Regions from separate parts of the Janthinobacterium sp. PLB04 genome, predicted to be linked through region 1. Evidence: predicted binding sites of a transcription regulator. Region 1 holds the regulator's gene; the other holds the start of a gene.
What was found. Region 1 encodes FliA, which starts transcription of late flagellar genes. Its sites were predicted from a motif close to CTAAAGTTTNNNNNNNNNNNGCCGNTA; they were not measured.
Positions count from the first base shown of each region.

Region 1 (15,383 bases):
AGACTTGGGCTTGCCAATTCCCACCGAGTTGCTCGCTTCGCATGTGATCGGCCTGGGCTTGCAGGAAGCCATGCAGCTGGTGATGCCCGACGTGGAGCCGAAATACCATGCGCGCATGGCCGAGCGCTACCGCTATCACTACCTGTCGCGCGACCATGAGCTGGCCCTGTTTCCGGGCGTCTACGAAATGCTGCAGGAACTCTCGCAGCAGGCGTATTTCCTGGCGGTGGCCACGGGCAAGAGCCGTGTCGGCCTGAACCGCTCCTTGAATGCCGTCAAGCTGCTGTCCCTGTTCGATGCGACGCGCTGCGCCGACGAAACCTTTTCCAAGCCCCATCCGGCCATGCTGCAGGAACTGACGCGCGAACTGGGGCAGGATATGCGCCGCACCGTGATGATCGGCGACACCAGTCATGATTTGTTGATGGCAAGCAATGCCGGCGCGGCCAGTATTGCCGTAGAGTATGGAGCGCATCCGGTGGCGCAGTTGCAAGCTTGCCATCCCCTGTATTCGGCCGCCACGGTGGCCGACCTGCATCAATGGCTGAGCGAGCACGCATGATGAACGATGTTGTCGATGTATTCATTTGCGCCGCCGACGCCGTGGCCGATGGCGGCAAGGGCGTGCGCTTTCCCGTCTCGGCCGGTGGCGAGACGACCACCGGTTTTGTCGTGCGCCACGGCGGCAAGGCGTATGGCTACCTGAACCGCTGCGCCCACGTGCCGATCGAACTGGACTGGGCCGAGGGCGAGTTTTTCGAGTCCAGCGGCTTATACCTGATGTGTTCGACGCATGGCGCCATCTATGTGCCGGAAAGCGGCTTGTGCGCGGGTGGCCCCTGCAAGGGCGGGCGCTTGCGTCCGATTGCCGTGGCCGAGCGCGATGGCCAGCTGTACTGGCAACCCGACGAATATGTCCAGCCACTGCCGGCCTGAGGCCGGGACGGGCTTTTTGTAATTTAAGCAAAGTGAACCATGAGCGATAACACGAATGACAAGCTGGCCAGCAGCGCGCCAGCCGCCGGCCACGGCGCCCCTGCGGGACACTGGGAGCGCGACGTGCTGGAAAAGCTGGTATTTGCCACTTTGCAAGAACAACGCGCACACCGCCGCTGGAGCATCTTTTTCAAGGTCTTCAGCCTGCTGATCGTGCTGTTCGCCCTGTGGGTGTTTTATGACTACAACACGGCCGACGACAGCGAAACCCTGGGGCGCCACACGGCCCTGATCGACATCAGCGGCGCCATCGAGTCCGAAGGCAGCGGCTCGGCCGCCGTCGTCATCCCCGCGCTGGACAAGGCGTTTTCCGATGCCGGTTCCGTGGCCGTGGTGCTGCATATTAATAGTCCGGGCGGCAGTCCCGTGCAGGCCGGCATGATCGTCGACGAGATGCAGCGCCTGCGCAAGGGCTATCCGGACAAGCCTTTATATGTGGTGGTCGATGAAATGTGCGCCTCGGGCGGCTATTACATCGCCGCCGCCGCCGACCGCATCTACGTCAACAAGGCCAGCGTGGTCGGTTCCATCGGCGTGCTGATGGATGGCTTCGGTTTCACGGGCGTGATGGAAAAGGTCGGCGTCGAGCGCCGCTTGCTGACGGCGGGCGAGAACAAGGGCTTCATGGACCCGTTCAGCCCACTGACGGAAAAACACAAGGCGTATGCGCAGAGCATGCTCAATGAAATCCACCAGCAATTCATCGACGTCGTGCGCACGGGACGGGGCAAGCGCCTGAAGGAAACGGCCGATACCTTCTCCGGCCTGTACTGGACGGGCGCGAAAGCCGTGGAAATGGGCCTGGCCGACGATTTCGGCACGGTCGACAGCGTGGCGCGCGATATCGTCAAGGCGGAAGACATCGTCGACTACACGCAGCATGAAGGCTTGCCGGAACGGGTGCTCAAAAAGTTTGGCGCCGCCATGGGCGCGGGCGCCATGAAGGCGGCCGTGCAGCAGTCACAACCGGCGTTGCGCTGAGGACATCACTCTTGGCTGGCAGGCAAGCCAATCGAGAATGATTTTCAATAAGGTGGTAAATTGGCTTGAAAACGGGGCTGCTTGGGCTATAGTGAAAGCGTAGTTCTTTTCAAGGAGGGGCGATATATCAACTATGTTGTCAGTACTAACTTGATTGGCAGGTCTTGGAACTACTCGCCGCATCGCAGATGTGGTTTTGAGTGAATTTACATTCCTCACTAAAGTCCCGATGGGGCTTGGGAACGGCGGCGCAATGCCGCCGTTTCCTTTTGTGTGTGCTGGATGGGCCGGTGTCGGCGGATGCGTCTGGGTGCGCTGGCAAGGCAGGCATGCGAAGGCAGGGCATGGCTGGTCGGACGGGCCGCGCTCAGACGGCGCAGCCGTTGCAGTGCGCGGGCAGGGGCTGTCTGGCTGCCGCAGCGCCGACGCTGGCGTTAGTGTCGGACGGTATGTCCGCCGTGGCAGGCGCGGTCACGCTGTCGGTTTCCGCGTCTGCGTCCGCATCCGCGTGCGCAAAACCACCCAGTTCCAGCCAGCACATGAAATGGCATTGCGCCTCGGCATGCCAGTGCGTCTGGCTGGCTGGTGATGGCGGCGCGTCCGCATCCTGCGGCGCAGGGGTGCTGCTCCAGCGTGCCACGCCGAGTCTGACTTTGTGCATGGCCGCCTGTTCCGCAGCGATGCGCTGGCGCATGTCGGCGATGCTGCCTTGTAAGGCGATGGTATCGGTATGCTTCATACAATGTCCTTGTGGGTCGTTGCCTGGTTATTATTCCTAAAGCTCGTTAGGCGGATTCCTACCGAAGTTTCAGTCTATCAATGCGATATTCCGAGCGCTTGATATTTCTCAAAGGAATCAACCATTTCTCGCCAAATCTCACCTTGTTCTTTTTGGTATTTCTGCGTGTGCCATGGTTTCATGCTGCCTGGGCCGCCGCGCGGGCGCCAGGTGCCGCCGCTTCACGCTGCCAGCCGCTTCTGGTAAAGTCACGCCCATGAGTAAATTATCCCTAGACCGCATCCTGCAATCGCAGGGTTTTGGCACCCGTAAATATTGTCGTTCCCTCATCGAGGATGGCGATGTCGTCATCGATGGCGTCACCCAGACCAATTACCGCACCACCGTCGAGACCGAAGGCCTGGTGCTGCACGTGTTCGAAGAAGAGTGGGTGGTCCGCCAGCACCTGTACCTGGCGCTGAACAAGCCTGCCAACTTCGAATGCTCGCGCAAGCCCAGCCATCACCCTGGCGTGCTGACCTTGCTGCCGGAACAATTCACCTGGCGCGAAGTCCAGCCCGTCGGCCGGCTCGACCACGATACGACCGGCATGCTGCTGATGTCCGACGATGGCCCGTTTATCCATGCCCAATCGTCGCCGAAGCGCCACGTTCCCAAGATTTATCAGGCCACCACGCAAGAACCCGTAACGGATGAACTGGTGGCCCTGCTATTGGCTGGCGTGCAATTGCACGACGAACCGGCCCCGCTGGCGGCCCTCGTCTGCGTCAAGCGGGGCGAGCACCAGCTGGAAATCGTGCTGGAACAGGGCAAATACCACCAGGTCAAGCGCATGCTGGCCGCCGCCGGCAACCATTGCAGCGCGCTGCACCGTTCCGCCATCGGCAGCCTGACCCTGGAATCGCTGGGCATTGCCGAAGGCGAGTGGTGCTACCTCACGCCCGAGCAGATCGCGCTCCTGGCCTAGTCCCTTCCTGACCGCCAAAGCCGGGGATATCCCGGCTTTTTGGCGTCTTTAGCCTCCATTGCCTGCATTTGACGAAGTTTCCCGCCCATGAAATTAGCTACCCTGAAGGATGGCACGCGCGACGGCCAGCTGGCTGTCGTCTCGCGCGACCTGAAAACGGCCCATCTGGCCGATGGCATTGCCCCGACCCTGCAAAAGGCGCTCGACGACTGGAGTTTCATCGCGCCCCAGCTCGATTTGCTGTACCAGACCATCAATAGCGGCCGCGGCCATCGCGCCTTCGAATTCGACCCCGCCAACTGCATGGCGCCCTTGCCGCGCAGCAGCCTGCGCGTGGCCGGCGCCTCCTACCTGCAGCAGATCGAGCGGGCCTGCAAGGCGGCGGGAGCCGAGGCGCCCGCCAATCTGCGCGATGCGCCACGCCTGTACCAGGGCGCCAGCGACGATTTTCTCGGCGCCCAGGACGAGATCATCCTGGCGCACGAGCAGTGGGGCATCGATTACGAGGCAGGCATCGCCGCCATCACGGAAGATGTGGCCATGGGCTCCACGCCCGACCAGGCGCACCTGAACATCAAGCTATTAATGCTGGTCAACGACATCACCTTGCGCAACCTGGTGCCGGACGAGCAAGCGAGTGGATATGGTTTCCTGCAAGCGAAACCGGCCATGGCCTGCTCTCCTGTCGCCATCACGCCTGACGAGCTGGGCGATGCCTGGCGCGGCGGCAAGGTGCATCACGCCCTGCGCTGCAGCCTGAACGGCAAGTTGACGGGCCAGCCCCACGCGGGCGCCGACATGGCGTTCAATTACCCGCAATTGCTCGCCCATCTGTGCCAGACGCGCAACGCGCGCGCCGGTAGCGTGGTCAGCGCGGGCGGGGTCGCCAACAAGGAAGTCAAGAAGGGGTTTTCCAGTATCGTTGAACGACGTAACCAGGAGATGATCGCCGATGGCGTTGCCAGCACGCCATTTCTGTTGTTTGGCGATGTTGTTCGATTGGAAGTGCTGGGTGACGACGGCAAGTCCTTGTTTGGCGCCATCGAGCAGACCGTCAAGCAGGCCGAGGCGAGGAAAAGCCGTTAGGAGCCCCGAGAAAATGGCCATGACTGCGTTGCAACCCCTCGCCGTACTGTTCGTACTGTCTTCGGGGCTGCGCCTTGCCCTGACCATTTTTCGGTCTCCTTTGAAGTGGGCGCCTGCGGCTGTTTCATTCAGGCAAAGGAAAAGCAGGGGATTCGCCCTCCTTTTCCCTTGATGGCGTTGCGGTAATTGAACCGATAATGCCACATGCCCAGTCCGTATTGCGCCTAGCCAGGCTGCAGGACTTCACCGGAGTTGATTGATGTCGGAAGACAGCGACGCAGAAAAGACCGAAGCCGCGTCACCGAAGCGCCTCGAGCAGGCGCGTGAGGAAGGCGACGTTCCGCGATCGCGTGAAGTGGCAACGTTCACTGTGCTGATGGCGTCCGGCTGCTGCCTGTGGTTTGCCGGCGACGCCATCGTGCGGCGGTTGACGGCTGTCATGGTTTCCGGGCTGACCCTGGACCGGGAGCAGATACTCAATCCCGATGCGATGATGTTGCGCATCGGCTACGACGTGGGCTCCGTCTTGCTGACTTGCCTGCCGTACGCGCTGGCCATCATGCTCGTCGCCCTGGCCTCGCCCGTGCTGGTGGGCGGCTGGCTGTTCAGTTCCAAGGCGTTCACCCCCAATTTTGGCAAGCTCAACCCGATTCGCGGCCTGGGCAACATGTTTTCGAAGAATGCGCTGGTGGAATTGCTCAAGGCCATCGCCAAGACCCTCGTCGTCGGCGTCGTCGCCTGGATGGTGATGCAGCATCAAAAGGACGCCGTGCTGGGCTTGTCGGTGGAATCCTTGCGCGCCGGATCGGCTCATCTGATCAGCTTGCTGATCACGGCCTTTTTGCTGATCGTCGGCGCGCTGGGCTTGATTGCCGCCATCGACGGTCCGTACCAGATGTGGCACTACGCTAACAAGATGAAAATGTCCTTGCAGGAAGTCAAGCAAGAGTCGAAGGAATCGGACGGCAATCCGCAGATCAAGGCGAAGATACGCCAGATGCAGCATGAAATGTCGCGCCGCCGCATGATGGCCGATGTACCGACGGCCGACGTGGTGGTGACCAATCCTACCCACTACGCGGTGGCCTTGAAGTATGGCGAGAATTCGCGCGGCGCGCCGCAGGTGGTGGCCAAAGGCATCGACGAGGTGGCGGCGAAGATCCGCGAACTGGCCGGCGAACACAAGGTTGCCATCCTGGAAGCGCCGGCCCTGGCGCGCGCGCTGTACAAGCACACGGACATCGGCGACGAAATTCCCGAGGCGCTGTATGGCGCCGTGGCCGAAGTGCTGGCCTACGTGTTCCAGCTGCGCAGCTACGGCAAGGGCCAGGGCGAGCGTCCCGACAAGCCGAAGAAACTCGACGTGCCGCCCGAGCTCGACCCGCAGAATCCCGCCTCACAGACACCGCCCGCAGCCGGCGCAGAAGACAAGAATAAAGGAAGTACACCATGAACGGCCTGAGAATGCCAGCCTGGCTCAGCGGAATGGGTGGCAACGCCAGCAAGGGCATCGCAGCGCCTGTCATCATCATCATGCTGCTGGCGATGATGGTGCTGCCGCTGCCGGCCTTCATCCTCGACATCTTCTTCAGTTTTAATATCGCGCTGTCCATCATCGTGCTGCTGACGGCGCTGTACACGGTCAAGCCGCTCGACTTCATGGCGTTCCCGACCATCCTGCTCGTGTCGACCATGCTGCGCCTGTCGCTGAACGTGGCGTCCACGCGCGTGGTGTTGACGGAAGGCCATACGGGCGCCGACGCGGCCGGTAAAGTGATCGAGGCGTTCGGTCACTTCTTGATCGGCGGCAACTACACGGTCGGTATCGTCGTGTTTATCATTTTGACGATCATCAACTTTACGGTGGTGACCAAGGGTGCGGGCCGTATCGCCGAGGTAGGAGCCCGCTTCGCGCTGGACGCCATGCCTGGTAAACAGATGGCCATCGATGCCGACCTGAACGCGGGCCTGATCGGCGAAGACGAAGCGCGCCGCCGCCGCACGGAAGTGGCGCAGGAAGCGGAATTCTACGGCGCCATGGACGGCGCCAGCAAATACGTGCGCGGCGACGCCATCGCCGGCATCATGGTCACCGTCATCAATATCGTCGGCGGCTTGCTGGTGGGCTTGCTGCAGCACGACATGGGCTTTGCCGATGCGCTCAAGAACTACACCCTGCTGGCCATCGGTGACGGCCTGGTGGCGCAGATTCCTTCGCTGATCATTTCCACGGCGGCCGGTATCGTCGTCTCGCGCGTGGCCAGCGAACAGGACATCGGCACCCAGCTGGTGGGGCAATTGTTTGCGAAACCGCAGGTGCTCTATATTACCGCCGGCATCATCGGCGGCATGGGCTTGATTCCCGGCATGCCGAACATGGTCTTCATCCTGCTGGCTTCGTTGCTGGCCGGTTCCGCCTATCTGATCAGCAAGAAACGCACGCAGGAAAAAGCGGCGGCCGAAAAGCCGGCCGAAGTGCCGCAAGCGACCGTGGCGCCCGAGCAGGAAGAAGCCAGCTGGCAAGACATCATGCCCGTCGATACCCTGGGCCTGGAAGTGGGCTACCGTTTGATCCCCCTGGTCGACAAGACGCAGGGCGGGGAATTGCTCAAACGCATCAAGGGCATCCGCAAGAAATTTGCCCAGGAAGTGGGTTTCCTGGCACCGCCCGTGCATATCCGCGACAACCTGGAATTGAAGCCGTCCGCCTACCGCATCACCCTCAAGGGCGTGGAAGTGGGCGTGGGCGAAGCGTTCAACGGCCAGTTCCTGGCGATTAATCCCGGCATGGCCAGCGGCACCTTGCCGGGCCTGGCCACGAACGATCCCGCTTTCGGCTTGCCCGCCACCTGGATCGACGCGAGCTTGCGCGACCAGGCCCAATCGATGGGCTACACGGTGGTCGACGCAGGCACCGTGGTGGCCACGCACCTGAATCACCTGATCACCTCGCACGCTTCCGAGCTGCTGGGCCGCGCGGAAGTGCAGTCGCTGCTCGACCACCTGGGCAAGGATGCGCCGCGCCTGGTGGAAGACCTGGTGCCGAAGATGCTGTCCTTGTCGACCCTGCAAAAAGTGCTGCAGAACCTGCTGGCCGAGGGCGTGCACATCCGCGACATGCGCACCATCATCGAAACTCTGGCCGAGCATACGGTCAATACGCAAGACCCGAACGACCTGACTGCGCTGGTGCGCGTCGCCCTGGGCCGCGCCATCGTGCAGCAACTGTTCCCCGGCGCGGCCGAACTGTCCGTGATGACGCTCGACAGCCGCCTGGAGCGCCTGCTGATGCAGGCGATGGGCAATGGCGGCGATGGCGCCGGCATCGAGCCTGGCCTGGCCGACACCATCGCGCACCAGGCGGGCCTGGCCGCGCAGCAGCAGGAAGCGCTGGGCCTGACGCCGGTGCTGCTGGTGCCGGCGCCGCTGCGCGCCTTGCTGTCGCGTTTCCTGCGCCGCGCCTTGCCGCAGCTTAAAGTGCTGTCGCATGCGGAAGTGCCGGAAACCAAGACCATCCGCGTCACGGCGCTGGTGGGGGCGCAGTAGTTGACAGCATTAGTACCGGGGTCAGGCCCGCCGGGTCTGGCCCCAGCCCTTGCCTTTGGTCAAATAAACATCAATTTCCTCTCGGCAAACTGAATAACGGGTACTTTCCCGTCCTGTTCCTTCGATCGTTTCCTGCAAGCATCGCTAATAATGGAAACTGTCCGGGTGATCTGTGTCCATGTGGAAGACAGCACTCAAGCAACAGGAGTCGATGATGGTCACACAGTTCAGCCAATATTGCGCCACCCCCGCCTTGGGAGGCCGGTCATGAATGTGAAGAAATTTACGGGCGCCTCGTCGCGCGATGCGCTGCGCAAGGTGCGCGAAGCGCTGGGCCCCGATGCCGTGATCCTGTCGAACCGCCAGGCCGATGGCGTGGTGGAAATCCTCGCGCTGGCCAATGACGATGCCGCTTCGCTGGCGTCGCCGCCGGCCGCGTCCGAAATGGCCCAGCCCCGTCCCCAGTTGCAGACCCAGTTCGCCACGCCGCAGCGTCCGGCCGCCCCGGCACAGCGCCCGGCCGCGCCGCGTCCCGCCGCACCGCGCCAGGCTGCCTCCGAGCCAGTGGACATGGCCCGCATGCAGCAGATGATGGCCAGCGCGCTGGCGCACGTCAAGGAAAACGCCGCCGCCGAGATGAGCGGCATGATGAATGAAATCCGTGCCATGCGCGGCATGATGGAAACCCAGCTGGCGGAAATCTCGTGGGGTTCGACGCAGCAGCGCGAGCCGCAAAAAGCCGTCGTGCTGCGCGAAATGCTGGCTGCCGGTTTTTCGGCCAGCCTGGCGCGCTACCTGATCGACAAGCTGCCGGCCGGCCTCGATGGCGCGCAAAGCATGCGCTGGATCAAGACCGTCCTCAGCCGCAACCTGAATACGGTGGCCAATGAAGACGCCATGCTGGAGCAGGGCGGCGTGTTTGCCCTGGTGGGCCCGACCGGCGTCGGCAAGACCACCAGCACGGCCAAGCTGGCGGCCCGCTGCGTGATGCGCCACGGCCCGGAAAAGCTGGCCCTGATCACCACCGATGCCTACCGTATCGGCGCGCACGAACAGCTGCGCATCTACGGCAAGATCCTCGGCGTGATGGTGCATTCCGTGAAGGACGAGGCGGACTTGCGCATCGCCCTGAAGGAATTGAAGAACAAGCACACGGTGCTGATCGATACGGTCGGCGTGAGCCAGCGCGACCAGATGGTCACGGAGCAGGTGGCCATGCTGTCGGGCGCCGGCGCCGATGTGAAACGCCTGCTGTGCCTGAACTCCACGGCGACCCAGGAAACCCTCAACGAAGTGGTGCGCGCCTACCAGGGCAGCGGCCTGGCCGGCTGCATCATGACCAAGCTCGATGAAGCGGCCTCGATCGGCAACGTGCTCGACGTGGTGATCCGCCAGAAGCTGAACCTGTTTTATGTGTCGAACGGCCAGCGCGTGCCGGAAGACCTGTACCTGGCCGACCGCGGCTACCTGATCGACCGCGCCTTCAAGCTCAAGCGCGATGCGGCGGCGACGCAGTTTTCCGATGCCGAACTGCCGCTCCTGATGGCGCAGGCGGCCGCCCGCAACAATGAAGCGCGCGGGGTGCACCTTGGCTAATTTCGATTTCGACCAGGCCGAAGGCTTGCGCCGCATGCTGGCCGGCCCGCAGCCGCGCGTCATGACGTTCCTCTCGGCCACGCCGCAGGACGACAAGGGCGCCATGCTGGTCAACCTGGGCGCCTCGCTCGTCTACGGCGGCAATGACGTGCTGCTGCTCGACGCCAGCGGCGGCAGCGATGGCGTGGCGGCGCGCCTGGGACTGGCGCACGGCGCCAGCCTGCGCGACGTGGCGCGCCAGCAGTGCGGCTTGAACCAGGTCATCCACCAGGTGCCGCAAGGCTTTGGCGTGGCCAGCCTGGGTGCGCGCAACCATTTGATGGACAGCATGGACTATGCGGGCGAGGACGAACTGCGCCGCCTGGGCAAGACGTTCGAGGTGCTGGCGCGCCAGAGCGGCATCGTGCTGGTCGACGGCGTCGTGGCCGACGAGGGCGATTGCTTCCCCGTGCCCCTGATGGCCTCGTCCGATATCGTCGTGCAAGTGTCGACCAGCGCCACCTCGATCAAGGCGGCGTACTGCCTGATCAAGCGCCTGAGCCAGGAACTGGGGCGCCGTCCGTTCGGTATTCTCGTCACCGGCGCTTCCGAATCCGAGGCAAAAGTGGTATACGATAATATGGCGCAGGCGGCGAGCCGCTACCTGGCCGTGAAGCTGACCTCGATGGGTTCGGTGCCTGCCGACGAGTATCTGCACCGCGCGGCGCGGCTGGGCCGCAGCGTGGTCGATGCGTTTCCGCTGGCGGGCGCCTCGGTGGCGTTTCGCGGACTGGCCGAGCGGCTGGCCCGTTCGGCGGCACCGGTGCTTGGCGGCACCTTGTACCAGACGGGGAGCCCGCACCAGTTCAGCGCCTGAATCGAACCGTAGCACCAGATAAGATGAGAAAACAATAAGCAGCCTATGTACACGGTCAAAGGGAAATCGAACAAGGACTATTTGCTGACGGAGCACATTCCGCTGGTGAAGCGTCTGGCGCACCATATGAAGGCGAAATTGCCGCCTTCGGTCGAGGTCGATGACCTGATCCAGGCCGGCATGATCGGCCTGCTCGATGCCATTAGCCGCTATGAAGAGACGCATGGCGCGCAGTTCGAGACGTATGCCGTGCTGCGCATCCGCGGCGCCATGCTCGACGAATTGCGCACCAGCGACTGGCTGCCGCGCAGCATGCGCCAGAACATGCGCAAGATCGAGGAGGCGATGAGTACCTTGCAGCAGCGCCTCGGCCATCCGCCGACGGAGTCGGAAGTGGCAAAGCTGCTGAAGATGTCGCTGGCCGACTACCAGGAAATGCTGGGCGACGGCGGCGGCCACCAGCTCGTGTACTACGAAGACTTTCATGACCCGGACGGCAATGACAGCTTCCTCGACCGCCACTGCGTGGACGAAGACAGCGACCCCTTGCGCTCCCTGCTAGATACCGATTTCCGGCAATCCGTGATCGATGCCATCGACGCGCTGCCACCACGCGAGAAAATACTCATGGGCCTGTATTACGAAGAAGAGCTGAACCTGAAGGAGATCGGCGCGGTGATGGGCGTGTCGGAATCGCGCGTCTCGCAGCTGCATACCCAGGCCGTCGCGCGCCTGCGCGCAACCTTGAGGGAGCAGGCGTGGACTGGTCCAGCGTAATCGGGCTGGCGCTGGCGCTGGCGGGCCTTTTGGTCGGCCAGGCACTGGAAGGCGGCAAGATGGCCTCCCTGCTGCAGCCGGCCGCCTTTGCCATCGTTGTCATCGGCACCTTCGGCGCCGTGCTGCTGCAAACGCGGCTGCGCACCTTCGTGCGCGGCCTGGAAATGCTGCGCTGGGTGTTTTTGCCGCCGCCCGACACGCGTGCCGCGCTGGCGCGCGACATCGGGCAGTGGAGCCTGACGGCGCGGCGCGACGGCCCGCTGGCGCTCGAGCGCCTGATGGAAAACACGGCCGACCGCTTCAACGCCAAGGGCTTGAGGATGATCGTCGACGGCATCGCGCCCGACAAGCTGCGCCAGCTGCTCGACGTGGAAATCTCCGCCTATGAAATGGCCGAGCGCCAGGCCGTCAAGGTGTGGGAATCGGCGGCCGGTTATTCGCCCACCATCGGCATCCTGGGCGCCGTGCTGGGCCTGATCCACGTGATGGAAAACCTCACCGATCCGAGCAAGCTGGGCGGCGGCATTGCCGTGGCGTTTGTCTCGACGATTTATGGCGTCGGCCTGGCCAACCTGCTGTTCCTGCCGGTGGCGAATAAACTCAAGGCCATCGTCTCGCGCCGCGTGCTGCAATACGAAATCACGGCCGCCGTGCTGTACGACATCGCCACGGGCGACCATACGCGCATCATCGAAGAGCGCGTTTCCAGCCTGCTGCACGAGCACTGACCATGATGCGGCGCGCGCGCAGGAAGTATGACGAGGAACCGGACAACCAGGACCGCTGGCTGATCTCGTACGCCGACTTCATCACCCTGCTGTTCGCCTTCTTCGTTGTCATGTACGCGATTTCGCAAGTCAACGAAGGCAAATACCGCGTCTTCCAGAATGCCATCGGCCAGGCCTTCAGCCTGGAAAAGGGCGCGCCGCCCATCATCATGGAGGCGCCGCAGGCCATTCCGCTGCCGAACCCGGCCCTGAAACGCCGCACGGAAGCCATCCGCCGCGAGCGCGAACACATGACGCGCCTGGCGCAGGACCTGACCTCCACCCTGGCGCCGCTGGTGAAGGAAGGCAAGGTGCGGGTCACGCAGACGAGCCGCGGCGTGAGCGTGGAAATCAATGCCAGCGTGCTGTTCGACCCGGGCGCGGCGCGCCTGACGGTGGAATCGGACCAGGCCCTGCGCGCCGTCGCCGTGCTGCTCAAGGACGATACGCACGACGTGCAGGTGGAAGGGCATACGGACGTGCAGCCGATCAGTAATTCCAACTTTGCCTCGAACTGGGAATTGTCGGCCGCGCGCGCCAGCGCCGTGGTGCGCCTGTTCATCGCCAGCGGCGTCAAGGCGTCGCGCCTGACGGCCGTCGGCCACGCCGACAATATCCCCGTGGCGCCGAACGAAACGGCGGAAGGGCGCGCGCGCAACCGCCGGGTCGCCGTGACGATTTTGTCGGGCATCCCCGAAACGGTGACGGAAGTGCCGACGGCACCGGTGGCCAACTAGACGGGTCTTTCGGGCCGCTAAGGTCAGGCGCATGTCATTCGGTGGTCATACTGGAATGCTAGGCTGTCGCACTTCTTTTCAGCCTCCAGGTCTATCCCATGTCTTACTCCAGAATGTTGCTTCCTTCGGCTATCGCCATCCTGTTGAGCGTCGCCGCTTGCGGCGGCGATAGCGACCCGTCCAGCAGCGTGCCACCGGTCCCGACTGGCCGCTGGATCGCCGGCGACCTGCATACCCACACCACGCAATCGGCCGATGCGGATGTCAGCCAGACGCTGGACAAGGTGCTGGTCAAGGCGTTCGGCAGCTACGGCCTCGACTGGATGGCGCTGTCCAACCATTTGCGCGTCTCCACGCGCGACGCACTGGGCGCGCCGCTGCCGACGCCCATCCCGATGTCCATCGGTGCTGAGCGCTATGAAATTCCACGCGTGCAGGCGCTGCAGGCGGGCGGCACCTATGCCGACAAACTGGTCTTTTCCGGCTTCGAGTGGGACATGCCGACCCACGATCACATCGGCATCGGCCTGTTCGAGGGCGCGGACAAGCTCAGTGCCAGCACCCGGGGCATGAAGGAGTTCGAGTACCTGTTTACCACGCGCGACGCCAGCATGTTCGACGCTGCCGATGTTGCAGCATGGAAAGCCAAACATGGAGAAACCCGCTATAACAAGACGGCAGCCGATGCGCTGCAAGCCATCAACTGGCTCAAGCAGAACTATCCGGAGACCAGCTACGCCGTCATCAACCATCCATCGCGCAACAAGGGCAGTTACAGCATCGCCGACTTGCGCGCCTTTAACGATGCCGCCCCCAACATCATGTTCGCCATCGAAGGCATGGTCGGCAACCAGATGGAACCGGACCGCGGCGGCTACACGGCCGCCTATACGGACGACAATGCGCTGCTGCGCGTGTATGGGGGCGTCGATTACGTGGTGGCCAAGCTGGGCGGGCCATGGGATGCGCTCCTGGGCGAGGGGCGCCGCATCTGGAACCTGACCGATTCGGATACCCACTTCAAGATCGTCGGCGGCAACAGCAGCGGCTATTTCCCCGGAGAGTATGCGAAGAACTATGTGTTCAACAGCGCGCAAGGTGCGCCGCTGGCGAAAGACTTGCTGGCCGGTTTGCGTTCGGGCAAGATGTTCTCGACTTACGGCGATCTGATCAACGCGCTGGACTTCAACCTGGCCAGCAAGGACGACCGCAAGGAGATGGGCGGGGAGCTGAAGGTCGGCAACGGCGATAAAGTCACCATTACCATCCGCTTCAGGAGCCCGGCCAAAAACAACTACGAAAAGCCCGTCGATAGCGGCGTGGCCGCCGGCGTCAAGCCCGTTGTCGACCATGTCGACCTGATCGTCGGCGATGTGGGCGCGAAGGCGGCGGCGGGTACGCCGGCCTACAACGTTGCCGCCAATGCCAGCACGCGGGTGCTCAAGCGCTTCACCAGCGCGGACTGGAAAGTCGGGGCCGACGGCTACTACAGCGTAAGCTACGAAACGACGGCGACGAAGAACCAGTATTTCCGTTTGCGCGGCACCAATCTGGGTACCGATGTCGCCGGCCTGACGCAGGCTGGCGAGCCGCTGGCCGACCAGCGAACGGGCACGACGGACAGCACCCAGCGTTTCAATGACATCAACGACCGCAATTACCGCAGCCTGTGGTTCTATTCGAATCCCGTATTCGTCACCTTGCGTTAATACGCTGCACGGCGCGCCACCGGATGGGGCGCGCCGGGCTTGATCCCGCTTCCACTTGGTACAATCGCGCCTTCTCCCTTTTTATCTCCCCATCATGAAAAGCAGCTCCCAGGGCGGTCTCGTCTATTCCACCGAAACGGGCCGCATGTGTCCCGCCTGTCGCCAGCCGCTGGCGCAATGCGCATGCAAGGCGCAGGCCAAGGCGGCGCCTGCGGGCGATGGCGTGGTGCGCGTGTCGCGCCAGACCAAGGGCCGTGGCGGCAAGAGCGTCACCGTGGTCAAGGGTTTGCCGCTGGACGCCATGGCGCTGGCCCTGCTGGGCAAGCAGTTGCGCACGCAGTGCGGCTCGGGCGGCACGGTCAAGGATGGCGTGATCGAGGTGCAGGGCGACCATGTCGACGCCATCCTGGCCGCGCTGACCAGGCTGGGCCACCAGCCGAAAAAGGCTGGCGGCTGAGCGTGCGGAGGCGTGCGGCCCGCTGCCGCAGGCCTGTGGTAACGTGCATTTCCTTTTATGCGCCACCTCATCATGAATAGCAAACTGACCGGCATCGCCGGCGCCGCTGCCATCGCGGCGGTACTGGCGCTCGTGTACTGGCCCGCACCCGACGCCAGCGCGCCGCAAG
Region 1 is NZ_CP088968.1:5,357,623-5,373,005, reverse strand. Features, by position in the region: gene LSO07_RS23740 (HAD-IIIA family hydrolase) at 1-562, shown strand, start outside; gene LSO07_RS23735 (Rieske (2Fe-2S) protein) at 559-936, shown strand; gene LSO07_RS23730 (S49 family peptidase) at 976-1,977, shown strand; gene LSO07_RS23725 (hypothetical protein) at 2,345-2,716, opposite strand; gene LSO07_RS23720 (pseudouridine synthase) at 2,973-3,683, shown strand; gene LSO07_RS23715 (fumarylacetoacetate hydrolase family protein) at 3,771-4,769, shown strand; gene flhB (flagellar biosynthesis protein FlhB) at 5,029-6,222, shown strand; gene flhA (flagellar biosynthesis protein FlhA) at 6,219-8,315, shown strand; gene flhF (flagellar biosynthesis protein FlhF) at 8,583-9,911, shown strand; gene LSO07_RS23695 (MinD/ParA family ATP-binding protein) at 9,904-10,767, shown strand; gene LSO07_RS23690 (RNA polymerase sigma factor FliA) at 10,813-11,544, shown strand; gene LSO07_RS23685 (flagellar motor protein) at 11,526-12,272, shown strand; gene motD (flagellar motor protein MotD) at 12,278-13,048, shown strand; gene LSO07_RS23675 (S-layer protein) at 13,147-14,757, shown strand; gene LSO07_RS23670 (translation initiation factor Sui1) at 14,852-15,214, shown strand; gene LSO07_RS23665 (hypothetical protein) at 15,287-15,383, shown strand, end outside.

Region 2 (15,383 bases), 2.7 Mb from region 1:
TGCAGGTCGCGGCGCAGCGCGCGCGCCGTCGTCTGGTCGGAGCCGGGCGCGCGGCCCAGGCCCAGGTCGATGCGGCCCGGGTGCAGCGCTTCCAGGGTACCGAACTGTTCCGCGATGACCAGCGGAGAATGATTGGGCAGCATGACGCCGCCCGCGCCCACGCGGATGGTTGTCGTGCCAGCCGCCACATGGGCGATGACGACGGCCGTGGCGGCGCTGGCGATGCCGGGCATGCCGTGGTGTTCGGCCAGCCAGTAGCGGTTGTAGCCCCAGCGTTCGCCGTGCTGCGCCAGGTCGAGCGTGTTCTTGAACGACTGGCTGGCGTCGCTGCCTTCGGCGATGGGGGCCAGGTCGAGTATGGAAAATGGAATCATGGTAGCGATATCGGGACGTGGTGGAAAATCACAATGGACGATTTGTCTATCCCCTGACGACAATAGGGTCGGCCCTGGACGCGGGCAGGGATGACAGGCTGTGCACATGATAATGCGAATCGGGAATTTGCGTACTGATCGGTAAAAAACTCGTATCGATTGGAAATCGGTGCGGGCGATGCTAGAGTGGGCCTCCCCACTTTATGCGCCCCGCCATGTTCAAGAAACCCATCCTGCTGACCCTGATTGGCCTGCTGCTGCAGCCCTCCGTTCACGCCGCGCCCATCAGCCTGCAGGCGCAGGAAACGGCGCGCTACGCGCTGGCCACCTATCCCGAACCGCTGATCGCCAGCCTGGCGAAGATGGTCAGTTTCAACACGGTGGCAGACCCGGCCGTGCCGTTTGCCGCGAATCCCCAGCACACGGGCTTCAAGCGCTACCTGGCGTCCGAGGCGCAGCGCCTGGGATTCGACTTCCAGGAGCATGGCCACGTGCTCATCATCGGCATGGGCAGCGGCAGCGAGCGCGTGGGCGTGATCACGCACGGCGACGTGCAGCCTGTGAACCCCGCGAAATGGGCCCGTTCGCCGTTCGAGCTGGACCGCACCAGCGAACCGGGCAAGCTGCTGGGACGGGGCACGGAAGACGACAAGGGGCCGATCGCCACGGCCCTGTACGCGATGAAGGCTATCCAGGACCAGCAGGTGCCGTTGAGCAAACGCATCGAGCTGTACGTCTACATGGCCGAGGAATCGGACTGGGAACCGCTGAAACAGTTCCTGAAAACCCACACGCCGCCGCAAGTGAACATCACCATCGATGCGGAATACCCGGTGGTGACGGCCGAGAAGGGCTACGGTTCCATCAAGCTGACCTTGCCGCCGCGCACGGCCATGCCGGCGGGGAAGGGCCCTGTGCTGACGCAGCTGACAGGCGGCTTTTTCGGCAGTCAGATCCCGGAAGATGCACAAGCCGTGATCGACCACGCGCCAGCCGAGCTGGAAGCGGCCATCCGCGCCCGCGCGCAGCAGCAACAGGGCGTGCGCTACAGCTATGCACGCGATGGCGGCACCTTGACGGTGACGGCGCTGGGCGTGTCGGCCCACTCGTCGAAACCGGAAGATGGCGTCAACGCCATCAGCATGCTGGCCGACGCGCTGGCCGTGCAGCCGTGGCAGGGCACGCAGGCGGCCGACATGCTGTCGTTCCTGAATGAACTGGTGGGCACGGGCATCTACGGCGAACGCTTTGGGCAGATCGCTTACCGCGACGGCTTCATGGGGCCAATGACCGTAGCGCCGACCGTGCTCAAGCAGAACGGTGGCGCGCTGGAACTGACTATCAATTTGCGCCGTCCGCAAGGCAAGACGGCGGCCGTGCTGCAACAGCAGGTGACGGCCGCGTTCGACGGCTGGAAGGCGCGGCGCCACGTGCCGGCTACCCTGCAGGTGCAGATCGGTGAACCGTGGCTGCAGACGGCGGCGCCGCAGATTCCCACCTTGTTGTCCGTCTTCGAACACTATACGGGCATCGCCAATCCGCAACCGGTGGCCATCGGCGGCGGCACCAATTCGCGTCTGTTCCCGAATGCCGTGAGCTTTGGCCCGGCCATGCCGCACACGGTCTACACGGGGCATTCCGAACATGAGTTCATCACGGAAAAGCAGTTGCTGTTGAACTTGCAGATGTACACGGCAGTGTTGATTGAACTGGCGAAATAGCCGCTTGCAAAAATAGCGGGAAGTCATAGACTGCAAGCCTGAGACGAGGCCAGGCACTGAACTTTTTATGCGCGCGCCGGTCTTAAGTTTCCATGTAGGAAGGGAGCAGCTATGCATGCACAACAGGATTCCCGGCTGGTGCCAGGCAGGGCAGGCGGGGTGGCGCCGCGCCGCATCCCGCACGAGGGGCGGTCATGAACTGGCCGCTGGAGCTGGAAGTGGCGCACAAGCTGGCGCAGATGCGGGGCTGGCTGGAAGACCAGCGTGCCGGTGCCGTGCGCCTGCGCGGCGTGGACTGGTTTGCGTGGGCCACGGCGGGCGCATCGAACAGCCATTGCCATACGACCGAGTGCGGCTGTGCGGAAGTGCTGGTGACGCGCGATGCCGCCTACATCCTGACGGACGAAGCCGAAGCCATGCGCATGCGCGAGGAAGAAGTGCGCGGGCCATGGACGTGGCAGGTGTCGCCCTGGATGCAGCCGCAGCTGTATGAATTGCGCGAGCATTTCGTGCAGCATGCGGCCGGCGGCGCACCTGTCTTGTCCGACCGGCCCGGCTTGCACGAACGCAGCCTGCCTGTGGCCCTGCGCGAAGAGCGGCTGGTGCTGCTGGAATCGGAGCAGTTACGCTACCGGCAGGTGGGACTGCTGGCAGCCGGTGCGGCCGCGGATGCGCTGCGCCAGGCCCGCCCCGACTGGAGCGAGCTGGAACTGGCTGCCGCGTGTGCGCGCGCGCTGTGGCTGCGCGGCTTGCAAGCCGTGTACGTGCTGGCCAGCGGTGGGGAGCGCCAGCACCGTTATCGGCGCGCGCCGCCAGCCCAGGCGGTGCTGGGCAAGCAAGCCGTGCTGGCCTTGTGCGCGCGGCGTTTCGGCCTGTGCGCCAGTCTCAGCCGTCAACGGCGCTTCGGCCCGGCGCAGCATCGGGCCGACGGCGCGGCGGTGGTCATGGACGATGCCGATGCGGCCATGCTGGCGCTGGAAGCGGTGGCGCTCGACGCTTGCGAAACGGGCCATGCGCTGAGCATGGTGTATCACGCGCTCGACAGCGCCTACGCCTATGCCGGCCAGCCCGACACGGTGCGTACCAGCCGGCAGGGCGGTATCAATGGCTACCTGGCGCCCGAAGTGGCGGCCGGCGCGCACACGGAAATCATCCTCAAGCGGGGCATGGCGCTGGCCTTTCACCCCAGCCTGCCCGGCAGCACGGTGGAAGACACGTTTTTGCTCGACGGCAGCCATTTGCACAATCTGACGCACGATCCGGCCTGGCCTTCGGCCGTGGTGCAGGGGCGCAGCCGGCCGTTGACCCTGGCGCTGGCTTGATGCGGTCAGTTGCGACCAGCATCGGCCAGTGCTGGTACATATCAATAGCGCTGCATCACGCCTTTTTGCACGCTGACCCGCTCGCCGATCTGGAAGGCGGGCTGGGTATTTTGCACAAAAGTGCGCGTCGTGCCGTCGTCCAGGCGCAAGGTGACGCGATACAGCATATTGCCCGCCGCCCCCGAGGTGCTGCCGGCCGTGCCCGACGTACCCGCCTGCATGTCGGCACTGCCTTGGTCCATGCTGCGCGGCACGGTTTCTATCGACTGCACCGTGGCGTAGCTGATGTTCAGGGTGGACTGGTTCGCGTCATTGCGCATGTCGCTGCTCATGGCGTTGCCGGTATCGGTGGCCGTGCTGCTGGTGGCGCTGGCCGTACTGCTTGGCGGCGTCGTGCCGGCCGGTGCGGCATAGGTTTCGCCGCTATTGCTGCGTGCCAGGCTGGTTTTGTCCGTGGACTGGCAGGCCGCCAGCAAGGCGCATGTCAGGCCGGTCAGCAGCAGGGTTGTTTTCGATCTCATCTTGGTCTCCTCATGGTCGCACACTCAGGATCGGCACCCACGGTGATTGCGGATAGCCGCGATTGCTGCATGTAAGAGCATGGCGGAGCAGGGATGTTCGGCGCCCGTCATTGTCGATTGAGCTAGATCAAGAGTCCAATTGCCGTGCTTGGTATAAAAGATGCTGGCAATTACCACTTCGTGCGGCTGCACGCTTCCTCACTGTTGAATCGGGAGAAAAAATGTCATCTGGCCCTACCGAAAAACTGATCGATGAGTTGGTGCTGGCCGTCGGCGGCACCGCGCGCGATGCCCGCGCGCGCCATGTCCTGGCCCAGGCCTTGCATGGCCTGGTGCGGCTGGCGCGCTCGGAACAGTTGCTGGACATGCAGCGCGATGCGGCACGCGCCATGGGGGGCGGCAGCCGGCGCGAGGCGCGCGCCCTGATGCGCCGCCTGGGCACGCGCAGCGCGCGCGGCCAGGGACAGTTGCGGCTGGAATTGCAAGATAGCGAAGCGGACCGCGCCTGACGGGCGCGAGTCATCTCCCCGTTCAGGCTTCAGGCCGCGGCACGCCCTTGCCAAGGGCGGCGGCGACCATTTTCGGCCAGAGGAAATACAGCGGCAGGCAGACCGCCACGGCGGCCGTGATATCGACCACCCAGTCGCTGACGGCGCCATGGCGGTAGGGCAGGAAACTCTGGAAGAATTCGTCCAGCGCGCCCATGGCCGCCACCATCAGCACCGACAGCAGCGCGCGGCGCGCCATGCCGCCGCCCGTGCCGCTGAACAGGATCAGGGCCAGCACGCCATAGCCGAAGGAATGCAGCACGCCGCCTGATGCATACTGGCCCACATCCGCGCGCACGCCAGGAATGTCGCCGATCAGGATCACCAGCACATACAGCAGCAGCGCGGTGCGGTAGCGCAGGCGTTCGTGGCGGTCGGCAAAACAGAGTTCGAGCAGTGGTGCAGGCATGATGCGTGAGGGCAGAGGGAAAGGTCGTCACAATATCATGGGCAAGGCGGGCCGCCATGTTTTTGCGCAAGAGCTTGCCGTGCAGGCAAAAAAAGGCCCGCGGGGAGGCGGGCCAAAAACCCAAATGAAATGGGTCAAGAGTTGAGAGTTGCTCGGTACTCACCATGTCGCGCGCCTTGCGGGCGCCCGCCACGGTCATGAAAGGGGAGTGGTGTGCCATCGCGGCACACCTGTCTGTAGTCAGGCATATCGGTTGCCTGTACAGCAGATGAAGCAAGTATAGGGGGCGAAGATGACGGGCTGATGACACGCCGCAACATTTTTTTGCGGCGGACGAAATTGCTGGCAAGATTGTCTGTCATGGCAAGAATGGCCATGTTTCAGCAGTGATAGCAAAAAAAAAGCCCGCTGGTGAAAGCGGGCTTAAAACTATTTTCTTGGAGGAGAATAGTGGAGACAGGTGCATTATGCTGCGTCGCACGATATGTGTCTAATGGTCTTTTCAGATAACCATTATCGTTTTTTGATATAACTTCCTGTAGTTCTGCCTGTCGCTGCCTTCATTCCTTCACGGCCACCGTGTAGTTGAGCGCCATGCGCCCGCCATCGACATAGATGGTCTGGCCCGTCATGTAGGTGGCGTCGTCGCTGGCCAGGAAGGCGGCGATGCCAGCCACTTCTTCCGGTTCGCCGCAGCGGCCCAGCGGCGTGCGCGACAGGATCGTGTGGCGCGCCTCCGGGCTCGACAGCACTGCCTGCTTGGCCAGTTCCGTCAGGATGGTGCCCGGCCCGATGCCGTTCACGCGCACGCCATGCGAGGCCAGGTTCAAGGCCATGACCTTGGTCAACTGGTTGATGGCGCCTTTCGATACCACGTACGGTACCTGGTTCGGGATCGCCAGTTCCGCATTCACGCTGGACATGTTGATGATGCAGCCAGTATTGCGCTTGACCATTTCGCGCGCCACGGCCTGGCCGCACAGGAACATCGATTTCAGGTTGATGCGCATGACCCGGTCGAAATCGTCTTCGCACACGTCGAGGAAATCGGCCGCGTGCGTGACGCCCGCATTGTTGACGAGGATATCGATGTGGCCGAACTGGGCCAGGGTTTCCTTCAGCAAGGCATCAACGTCCGCCTTCTGGCTGACGTCGGCGCAAAAGAAGCGCGCCTGCGGGCCGAGGGCGGCGGCCGCCTGCGCGCCTTCTTCCTTGATGTCGACCAGCATCACCTGCGCCCCTTCGGCGATCAGGCGGGTGGCGCAAGCCAGGCCGATGCCTTGCGTGGCGCCCGTGACGATGGCGGTTTTATTGACTAGCTTCATGTGTACTCCTCGGCGGTAATAGGGGCCGCTGCCCGGGCCACCGGCCCGCGCGGCAATGGGCAGATTTTAATCCCTGGGCGGGAATCAGAGGAGGATGGGTTCGTTTGGCAACTGGTTGCCGCGCGTGCCATCGGCAGGGAAGTGGCTTTGCAACAAGGTATTCAACTGCTGCAAGGCATCCAGCGTGCTGTCGTGGTAATTGCCGTCCTTGAAGCCTTTGGTCATGGTGCGGCACACGGCTTGCCACTGTTCCGGCGTGACGCGCCGGCCCACGTTGCGGTCGGCGACGATATCGACCTGGTGCTCGGCCAGGTTGATATAGATTAGTACGCCAACGTTGTCTTCCGTATCCCACACGCCATACTGGGCAAACAGTTCGCGCGCCCGCTCGCGGTTGCTCACGCCCTGGTAAGCCATGCCGGGTGTCAGGGCCGCTTCGACGATCAGGCGCACTTCCGCCTGGTGCATCGCTTCACCGTTGGCAATCGCTGTCTCGATGGCTTTCAGGGTGCGTTCCGGAAAGGCCTGGCGTGCCGTCGCCGGCGTGCCCCGCAAATGTTTCAAGGCCCGTCCGCAGCGCTGTCCGAATGTCAGTTGTTTCGTCATTACCAATCTCCCGAGGCGCCGCCGCCGTCAAAACCGCCGCCGCCGCCACCGAAACCACCGCCGCCACCGCCACCGCCAAAACCACCACCGCCGCCGAAGCCTCCGCCGCCACCGCGGTTGTTCAGCGCCTGGCTCAAAATGCTGCCCAGCACGACGCCGGTGGCGCCGCTGGACCAGTTGCTGCCACGCTGCAGCCGCGTCGGCCCGCCGCGCGAGCGGAACAGGGTCAGCACGACGAGGAAGCCGAAGAACAGCAGCGGCAGCCAGAAGGTCATGCCGCCCGCTTCCACGGTCGCCGGCGCTTTCTGCTGTGCAGGGGCGGGGAATTGCTCCTGGTTCAGCAGGGTGGCAATCGACCCCACGCCGGCCACCAGGCCGCCGTAATAATCATTCTGCTTGAAATGCGGCGCGATCACGTCTTGCAGGATGCGTTTCGATTGCGCATCCGTCAGCACGCCCTGCACGCCGCGGCCCGCCTCGATGCGCAGGCGGCGCAGCGACGATGGGTTGTCCTTTGCCACCATCAGCAGCACGCCGTCATCGACGCCCTTGCGGCCCAGCTTCCAGGCATCCGTCACGCGGATGCTGTACTGCTCGATCGCTTCCGGTTCCGTGCTCTTGACCAGCAGCACGGCGATCTGGCTGCCCGTCTTGGCTTCGTAATCGGCCAGCACGCCTTCCAGCGCCGCCTTTTGCTTGGCGTCCAGCATGCCGGCGTCATCCGTCACGCGCGCGGCCAGCGGCGGCACGGGCTGCAAGCCCTGTGCGCCGGCTGGCGGCATCGTCCACAGCAGCAGCGCCGTCGCCAGCGCCGCCAGATAAGACCAGGCTTTCATCTTATTTGCCGAAGTTGACGGTCGGTGCGGTCGAGATGGCTTTTTCATTTTCCACCGTGAACGATGGCTTGACCTTGTAGCCGAAGACCATGGCCGTCAGATTGTTCGGGAAGCTGCGCGCATGTACGTTGTAATCCTGAACGGCAACGATGTAACGCTGGCGCGCCACGGTGATGCGGTTTTCCGTGCCTTCCAGCTGCGACTGCAAGTCGCGGAAGCTGGTGTCAGCCTTCAAGTCCGGGTATTTCTCGGACACCACCATCAGGCGCGACAGGGCCGACGACAGCTGGCCTTGCACCTGCTGGAATTTCTCGAAGGCGGCCGGGTCGTTCAGCACTTCGGGCGTGATCTGGAAACTGGTGGCGGCGGCGCGCGCCTTGGTCACCGCTTCCAGGGTTTCGCGCTCGTGCGTCGCATAGCCCTTGACGGTGTTGACCAGGTTGGGGATCAGGTCGGCGCGGCGCTGGTACTGGTTGACCACTTCGCCCCAGGCTGCCTTGGTGGCTTCATCCTTGCTCTGGAAGTCGTTGTAGCCGCAGCCCGTCAGGACGCCGGCCAGGACGGTGACGCTCAGTGCCAGGCGCAGCCATTTGGTGAATTGATTGGTGATTTGCATGATGGGTTCCGTGCAGAGTAAGGGAGGTGAGGCAAATATACCTGAAACGGCCCGGGATGTCGGTTTAATAAGCGCCGGCCGTCGCGTCTGGCCGCGTTGCCACGCCGTGGCAACGCCGCGCCGCGTTACAATACGGGGTTTGCAACTGAATATAGAGAAGGTGTGCCGTGAATTTCATCAATAAATTATCCGCCGCGTGGACGGCCAATAATTCCCTGCTGTGCGTGGGCCTGGACCCCGACCTGGCGAAATTGCCGGCCGAACTGCGCGATCTGCCTGATGGAATCACCACCTTTTGCACGCGCATCATCGATGCCACGGCCGACCTGGCCTGCGCCTTCAAACCGCAGATCGCGTATTTTGGCGCGCTGGGCGCGGAAAAGCAGCTGGAAGACATCTGCCGCTACGTGCGCGAAAACTATCCGCACATCCCGCTGATCCTCGACGCGAAACGGGGCGACATCGGCGCGACGGCCACGCAGTACGCGCGCGAAGCGTTCGAGCGCTACGGCGCCGACGCCGTCACCGTGAACCCGTACATGGGCGAGGATTCGCTCGATCCCTACCTGGCGTGGCAAGACCGCGGCGTGATCATCCTGTGCCGCACCTCGAACCCGGGCGGCTCGGACCTGCAATTCCTCGACACGGATGGCGTGCCCTTGTACCAGCGCGTGGCGCGCCTGGTGGCCGACAAGTGGAACAAGAATGGCCAGTGCGCGCTCGTCGTCGGCGCCACCTTCCCTGAAGAACTGGCGCAGGTGCGCGCCATCGTCGGCGACATGCCGCTGCTGGTGCCCGGCATCGGCGCCCAGGGCGGCGACATTGCCGCCACCGTCGGCGCGGGCCAGACGGCCAACGGCATGGGCATGATGATCAGCTCCTCGCGCGCCATCATCTATGCCACGCCGCAGGCTGGCGAAGACTACGCCGACGCGGCACGCCGCGTGGCCATCGAAACGCGCGATGCGATCAATGCGCATCGTTCGGTTTAAGTTGCATGCATAAAAAATGCCGGGCTAGCCCGGCATTTTTCATTGGTAGGTCGGCTTGGCCGCATGGCGTAAGCCGACATGAGTCGTCGTCGGCACTTGTCGGATTACGCTTCGCTAATCCGACCTACCCGACTTTCAGTCGCGCATGGGCGCCACCATCTCCACGTAATCGTACAACTCACCCAGAATTTCCTCGCCACGCTCATCCACGGATTCCGACAGCACGTCGATTTCCGTAAACAGCATTTCGATGGTGCGGGCGCCGCCGTCGCCGTCGAACAGGCGGGCAGCGCGGTGCTGCTCCCAGCGCAGGCTTTCCGCTTCGCTCAGGGTTTGCGGGAAATTGCGGGCGCGGTAGCGGAACAGCAGTTCCTGCAGGCGCTCGTCGGCAAACGAAGGGCGGGCCGTGGCCAGCTTTGCCGGCGTGTCGCGGCGCAGGGATTCGAGCAGGCGGCGGTCGTCGTTGCTGACGAAACCATTGTACAAATCCTCATCCACGTCCAGCGCGACATTCGCGCCCGGGCGCTGGAACACTTCGGCCCAGATGGCATCCATGTTCGGCGCCGTGGCGGCCAATTGCGCGTTGACCTTCGCCGCGTCCAGATCGATGCCCCATTGCGCGGCCATGGCCGGCGACAGGGTTTTCAGATTGCCGACCAGCATGGGCGACTTGTTCAGGTGCACGCTTTTCACGGGCAGGCGCGTCATGCCTTCCGGCATGGCGTCCTTGCGCGTAAACAAACGCGTGCGGATGGTGTCGGCGTCCAGGGCGAACAGTTCGCGCGGATCGTAGGCGCAATCCCAGACGAGGATTTCGTTTTTATTGCTCGGATGCGTGGCCAGCGGCCAGACGACGCCCAGGCAGCCCCGTTCGGCGGGGAACATGCCGGACACGTGCAGGAAAGGCTGGCGCTCGCTGGCGGCCAGGTGCATGCCCATTTCGCTGGCGACCCTGTCCTTCTTGTGCAGGGCCAGGCAGAATTCGAACAGTTTCGGCTGTTTTTCCTTGATCAGGCGTGCCAGGGCGATGGTGGCGCGCACGTCGGACAGCGCATCGTGCGCCGCTTCGTGGGTCAGGCCATTGGCCTTGCTCAAGTGTTCCAGCCTGAAACTGGTCTGGCCATCGTCGCGCTTCGGCCATTCGATGCCTTCCGGGCGCAGCGCGTGCGTCATGCGCACGACGTCGAGGATGTCCCAGCGGCCGCAATGGTTTTTCCATTCGCGCGCATATGGATCGATCAGGTTGCGCCAGAACAGGAAACGCGTGACTTCATCGTCGAAACGGATGGTGTTGTAGCCCACGCCGATGGTGCCCGGTTCCGAAAAGGCCGCTTCGACGGTGGCGGCGAACTGGTGTTCGGGTACGCCCAGCTGCAGACATTGCTGCGGCGTGATGCCCGTGATCAGGCACGATTGCGGGTCGGGCAGGAAATCATTGGCAGGCTGGCAATACAGCATGATCGGTTCGCCGATCTCGTTGAGGTCTGCATCCGTGCGGATGGCGGCGAACTGGGCCGGGCGGTCGCGGCGCGGCTGGGCGCCAAAGGTTTCGTAGTCGTGCCAAAGAAAGGTCTGGTTAGTCATTGATGGTCGTTACTTGATGGGTTATCCGGGCCCGTGAAAGAGCCGCTGCTACAGTTTTCTGAAAACCTGCCGATACTACACGAGAGGATGGTCATCATCGCGTTTCCCGCATGGTGGCATACATTGCCTGTTCAAGGAGGTCTATCGTGTCAATTCCCATCGCCGCAAGCGGCAATTCCAACCCTTCCGTGACTTCCGTCAGTACTGGCGTTGCCGGCAAGGACGATAAAGTCCAGCAAAAGGACGGCGTCAACACTGAAATGAGCGTTAACGACCGCACCAAGCTGCAATTGAACGCGTCCATCATGCAGGCGTCGCTGAGCGTGTCGATCGGTTCCGAGAACGAACCGCTGGCGCTGCTGTACAAGACGGCCATCACCAACATCAATGAAGCGCTGAAGGGCCAGTACGGCGAGGACGCGATCCAGAACGCGGCTTCGCAGGATAACAGCGCCGAAGCGACGGCGAGCCGCATTGTATCGCTGTCGACGGGGTTTTTTGATGCGTTCAAGAAACAGAATCCCGGCATGGACGACGATACGGCCCTGAGCAAGTTCATGGACACCATCAGCGGCGGCATGGAAAAAGGCTTCAAGGAAGCGCGCGATATCCTCGGCGGTTTGAAAGTGCTGAACGGCGATATCGCCGGCAATATCGACAAGACGTATGAACTGGTGCAGAAAGGCTATGCGGACTTCATCGCCGCGCACAGCAGCAAGAAGGATGATGCCGCCAAGCCGGCCGACAGCAAGGCTGCCTGATCATTATTACGCCGGAAGCGCCTGAGAAAATGTCCAGGGCTAGGCGCATTGCCGAAGGCAGTACGAATGTACGGCGAGGCAATGCAACGACGCCATGGGCTTTTTATCAGGTGCTTACGCGGTTGCGCCCGCCCGCCTTCGCGCGGTAAAGTGCCGCGTCGGCCGCGGCGATCAGCGCATGGTCGTCCTGTTCTGCGGCCAGGCTGGCTACGCCGAAGGAACCCGTGATGTGCGGCAGCGCGCTGCGCATGTCGGCGAAGATGACGGCTTGCTGCATGCGCTCGCACAGGCGCTCTGCGACCCGCAGGGCCACGTGTTCGTTGGTGTCGGGCAAGATCACCATCATTTCCTCGCCACCATAACGCACGGCAAAATCCGTGGGCCGCAGGGCCGCGCCCAGCACTTGCGCGGCGATGCGCAGTGCCTGGTCGCCCGCCTGGTGGCCGTGCGTGTCGTTGAAGCGCTTGAAATGGTCGAGGTCGATCATCACCAGCGACAGGGGAGAGCCGCTGGCGTGGGCCGTGACGATCATGTTCGGCAATAAATCCGTCAGCCAGGCGCGGTTGTACAAGCCCGTCAGGCTGTCGACCATCGACAGCTGGCGGTAGAATTCGCCCAGTTTCTGCCGGCGGCGCAGCAGGGCGTTGGCGGCGCGGATGCGGAAGGACAGCAGCCGCAGCAGGTTGCGCGCCAGGCCGTTCGACTGCTCGATCAATTCCCAGACGATGGCCGCGTCGATTACCAGCAAATCGGTTTCTTCCAGGGCGGAAATGGCGGCCAGGTTGCTCGCTTCATCGAGCACCGATTGTTCGCCCACGCTTTCGCCGGGCAAGACCTTGCTGACGGTGCCGTCATCCATGCCCGTGTGGGTGTCGGCGGCCACGGCCAGCGAGCCGCGCAGGACGATGTACAGGCTGGCGCCTTGCGTGTCGGCAATGGCTTCGCCCGCTTCGAGGCGCATGACGGGGCAGGGCGCCAGCATGGCAGCCGTCTGGCTATCCGCTCCATCGCGAAATAGCTGTAAATCGCCGATGTTGCAGCCTGAAGCGCCGAAGTTGCCGATCTGTTCCACAATCACACTTTCAAAAAGCCGGCGCGCGAGCAGGGTGCCGGTATCTTCATGATAGCGTAAAGCAGCCTTGGCTGTAACGGCAAAGGCTTGCTTGAGGTCACTTACTGTGAGAAATACGACAATTATTTCATTGCCGCGTTAATACGCTGGAACACTTGCTGTTTTAGTATGGATGTTGCCGCGCATGAGCTGCGAGGGCAGATGTGCAAAGGCAGCCTTGAACGGCTGCCTCAGTCTCTGGAAATCCTGCGTGTGGGGAGTTACTCGGCGGTTTCTTCCGCTTCGGCCGTATCGATCACGGCATTCTTGCCGGTGGCGTGGCGCTTGCTGTCTTGCAGGCGGCCCAGGGCACTATCGATGGCGCGTTTCAGTTTATCGGTGGCGCCGGCAACGGATTGATGCACGGTGGCGTTCTGTTCGGTCACGGCAATCGGTTGATAGCCAGCAACGCGTGCTTCCATGACGCAGCGGATATCGTCGGCGCCGCCTTTCGGGCCATTCGTGTCGCTGATGTGGACTTCGATGCGGGTCAGGTTGTCGCGGAAGCGGTTCAGTGCGCTTTCAAGTACGGATTGCACATGTTCGTTCAGTCCAGCGGTGTTGGCGATGGTGCTGTCGGTATGAATATTGATTTGCATATGCTTACTCCTGTCAATTCAAAAAAAACCCATCTCAGGCGTGATGCGGCCTGGTTGCTGCCTCATGCACATGACCTCGTGCATGGAACTTATCTTACTCCTCTTTCCAGTATTTCAAGAGGGTGCGCACGATTAAGATGGGCTTAACCCTTCAGCCAGGTCAAGTTTCCACTACGAAATTATTTGCCCTCAGCCATTGATGAGACCGGCCGCGATATTGATCGACAGCCCCAGCACGACCAGGTTGAAGAAAAAGCTCAGCACGGATTGTCCCAGCACGATCTGCCGCATCATGCGCGTCTGCACGGAAACGTCCGACGTTTGCACGGCCACGGCGATGGTGAAGGCGAAATACAGGAAATCCCAGTAATCGGGGTCTTGTTCGTCGTCGGGAAACTTCAGGGGGCGCAGTGCGGGGTCGGCCTGGTAATACAGGTGGGCGTAATGAAAGCAGAACAGGGTACCGACGAGGAACCAGGAACCGACCAGGGTGAGGATCGTCAGGCCGTAGTGCAGCGCGCGCTCGTCCGGCGCCATGTCTTTCATCGAGGACAGCTGCGAGACGATGGCCACCAGGCTCATCACGGATGCGACGGACAGGGCCGACAGGACGGTTGCCGCCCGCTCGTCCTGGCGCGCCGCCATGGCTTTGACCTTGTGATGGTTGGCGCGCATCATCATCCAGGCCATCGTCGCCAGGTAGAACCAGACGGCCACGTTCCACGCCGTCAGCAAACGCGTCATCTGTTGCCAGGATGCGGGCAGCAGCAGGCCGGCCGCCACGCCGATGGCCGTGGCCATGCTCAGGTGGGGGCGGCTGCGGATGAAGCTGTGGAACGGAAGCGTGATTTTCATGGTGCGGGTTCGTCAGTGGCGATAGCGCATCTTAGACCTTATGCGCTTGCCGTGCTGGCCGTCCTGGCGGCCGTTTCCTTCTCGTGGTGGGGGAAGCGGTCCATGCGCGACAGCACGGGGAACATCACGGCCCAGATACCCGTCACGGCCAGGGTGGCGGCGCCGCCGAAGAGCACGGCGCGTACCAGGCCGAACCAGCCGGCCGTCAGGCCCGATTCGAATTCGCCCAGTTCGTTCGAGGCGCCGATGAAGACGGCATTCACGGCGCTGACCCGGCCGCGGATCTCGTCCGGCGTCTCGAACTGCACCAGCAGGTGGCGGATGTAGACGCTGACCATGTCGCCGGCGCCCATCAGGAACAGCGCCGCCAGCGCCAGCGGAAAATAGCTGGTGCTGCCCAGCACCAGGGTGCCCAGGCCGAAGACGGCCACGCCGCCGAACATCCAGGCGCCCACGCGGCGCGTGATGGGGAAGATGGCCAGCGCGATCGAGCACAGGGCCGCGCCGGCCCCCGGCGCCGTGCGCAGCAAGCCCAGGCCGCTGGGGCCGATATGCAGCACGTCGTGCGCCAGCGCCGGCAGCAGCGCCGTGGCGCCGCCGAACAGCACGGCAAACAGGTCGAGCGAAATGGCGCCCAGTACGATGGGTTTCGACCAGACGAAGCGCAAGCCTTCGAGCAGGGTATGCCAGCTGACGGGTTCGCGCTTCACCACTTGCGGCGCGGGCGTGGTGGCGCGCATCAGCAGGACGGACACGACCAGCAGTGCGGACGAGATCAGATACACCACCTTGGGGCCGAAGTAATACAGCAAGCCGCCCAAGGTAGGCCCCAGGATGATGGCCACGTGGGAACTGGACGAGCTGAGCGCCACGGCGCGGCTGAAATGTTGCGTGGGCACCATGTTGACCAGCACGGCTTGCGTGGCCGGCATCATGAAGGCGCGCGCGCTGCCGAACAGCACCAGCACGGCAAACACGGGCCAGACGATGGACAGGCCGCTCAGGGTGAACGCCAGCAGGGCCAGCGCGCAAGCCAGTTGCGCCGCCAGGCACCAGGCGATGATATTGCGGCGGTTATAGCGGTCGGCCACGTGGCCGGCAGGCAAAATCAATACCAAAAAGGGGGCGAATTGCGCCAGGCCGATCAAGCCCAGGTCGAACAGGCTGCCCGTGATCTGGTACACCTGCCAGCCGATGGCCACG
Region 2 is NZ_CP088968.1:1,645,474-1,660,856, forward strand. Features, by position in the region: gene LSO07_RS07030 (LLM class flavin-dependent oxidoreductase) at 1-374, opposite strand, end outside; gene LSO07_RS07035 (dipeptidase) at 590-2,095, shown strand; gene LSO07_RS07040 (M24 family metallopeptidase) at 2,290-3,417, shown strand; gene LSO07_RS07045 (hypothetical protein) at 3,459-3,938, opposite strand; gene LSO07_RS07050 (hypothetical protein) at 4,160-4,447, shown strand; gene LSO07_RS07055 (VanZ family protein) at 4,470-4,895, opposite strand; gene LSO07_RS07060 (SDR family NAD(P)-dependent oxidoreductase) at 5,456-6,220, opposite strand; gene LSO07_RS07065 (TPM domain-containing protein) at 6,305-6,826, opposite strand; gene LSO07_RS07070 (TPM domain-containing protein) at 6,826-7,662, opposite strand; gene LSO07_RS07075 (LemA family protein) at 7,664-8,278, opposite strand; gene pyrF (orotidine-5'-phosphate decarboxylase) at 8,446-9,270, shown strand; gene sbcB (exodeoxyribonuclease I) at 9,406-10,854, opposite strand; gene LSO07_RS07090 (DUF5610 domain-containing protein) at 11,001-11,615, shown strand; gene LSO07_RS07095 (GGDEF domain-containing protein) at 11,722-12,687, opposite strand; gene LSO07_RS07100 (HPF/RaiA family ribosome-associated protein) at 12,948-13,325, opposite strand; gene LSO07_RS07105 (DUF1345 domain-containing protein) at 13,515-14,180, opposite strand; gene LSO07_RS07110 (MFS transporter) at 14,219-15,383, opposite strand, start outside.
Region 2: LSO07_RS07090 (DUF5610 domain-containing protein) is a predicted target of FliA. The motif match lies at 10,903-10,929, and genes of this name have one in related genera.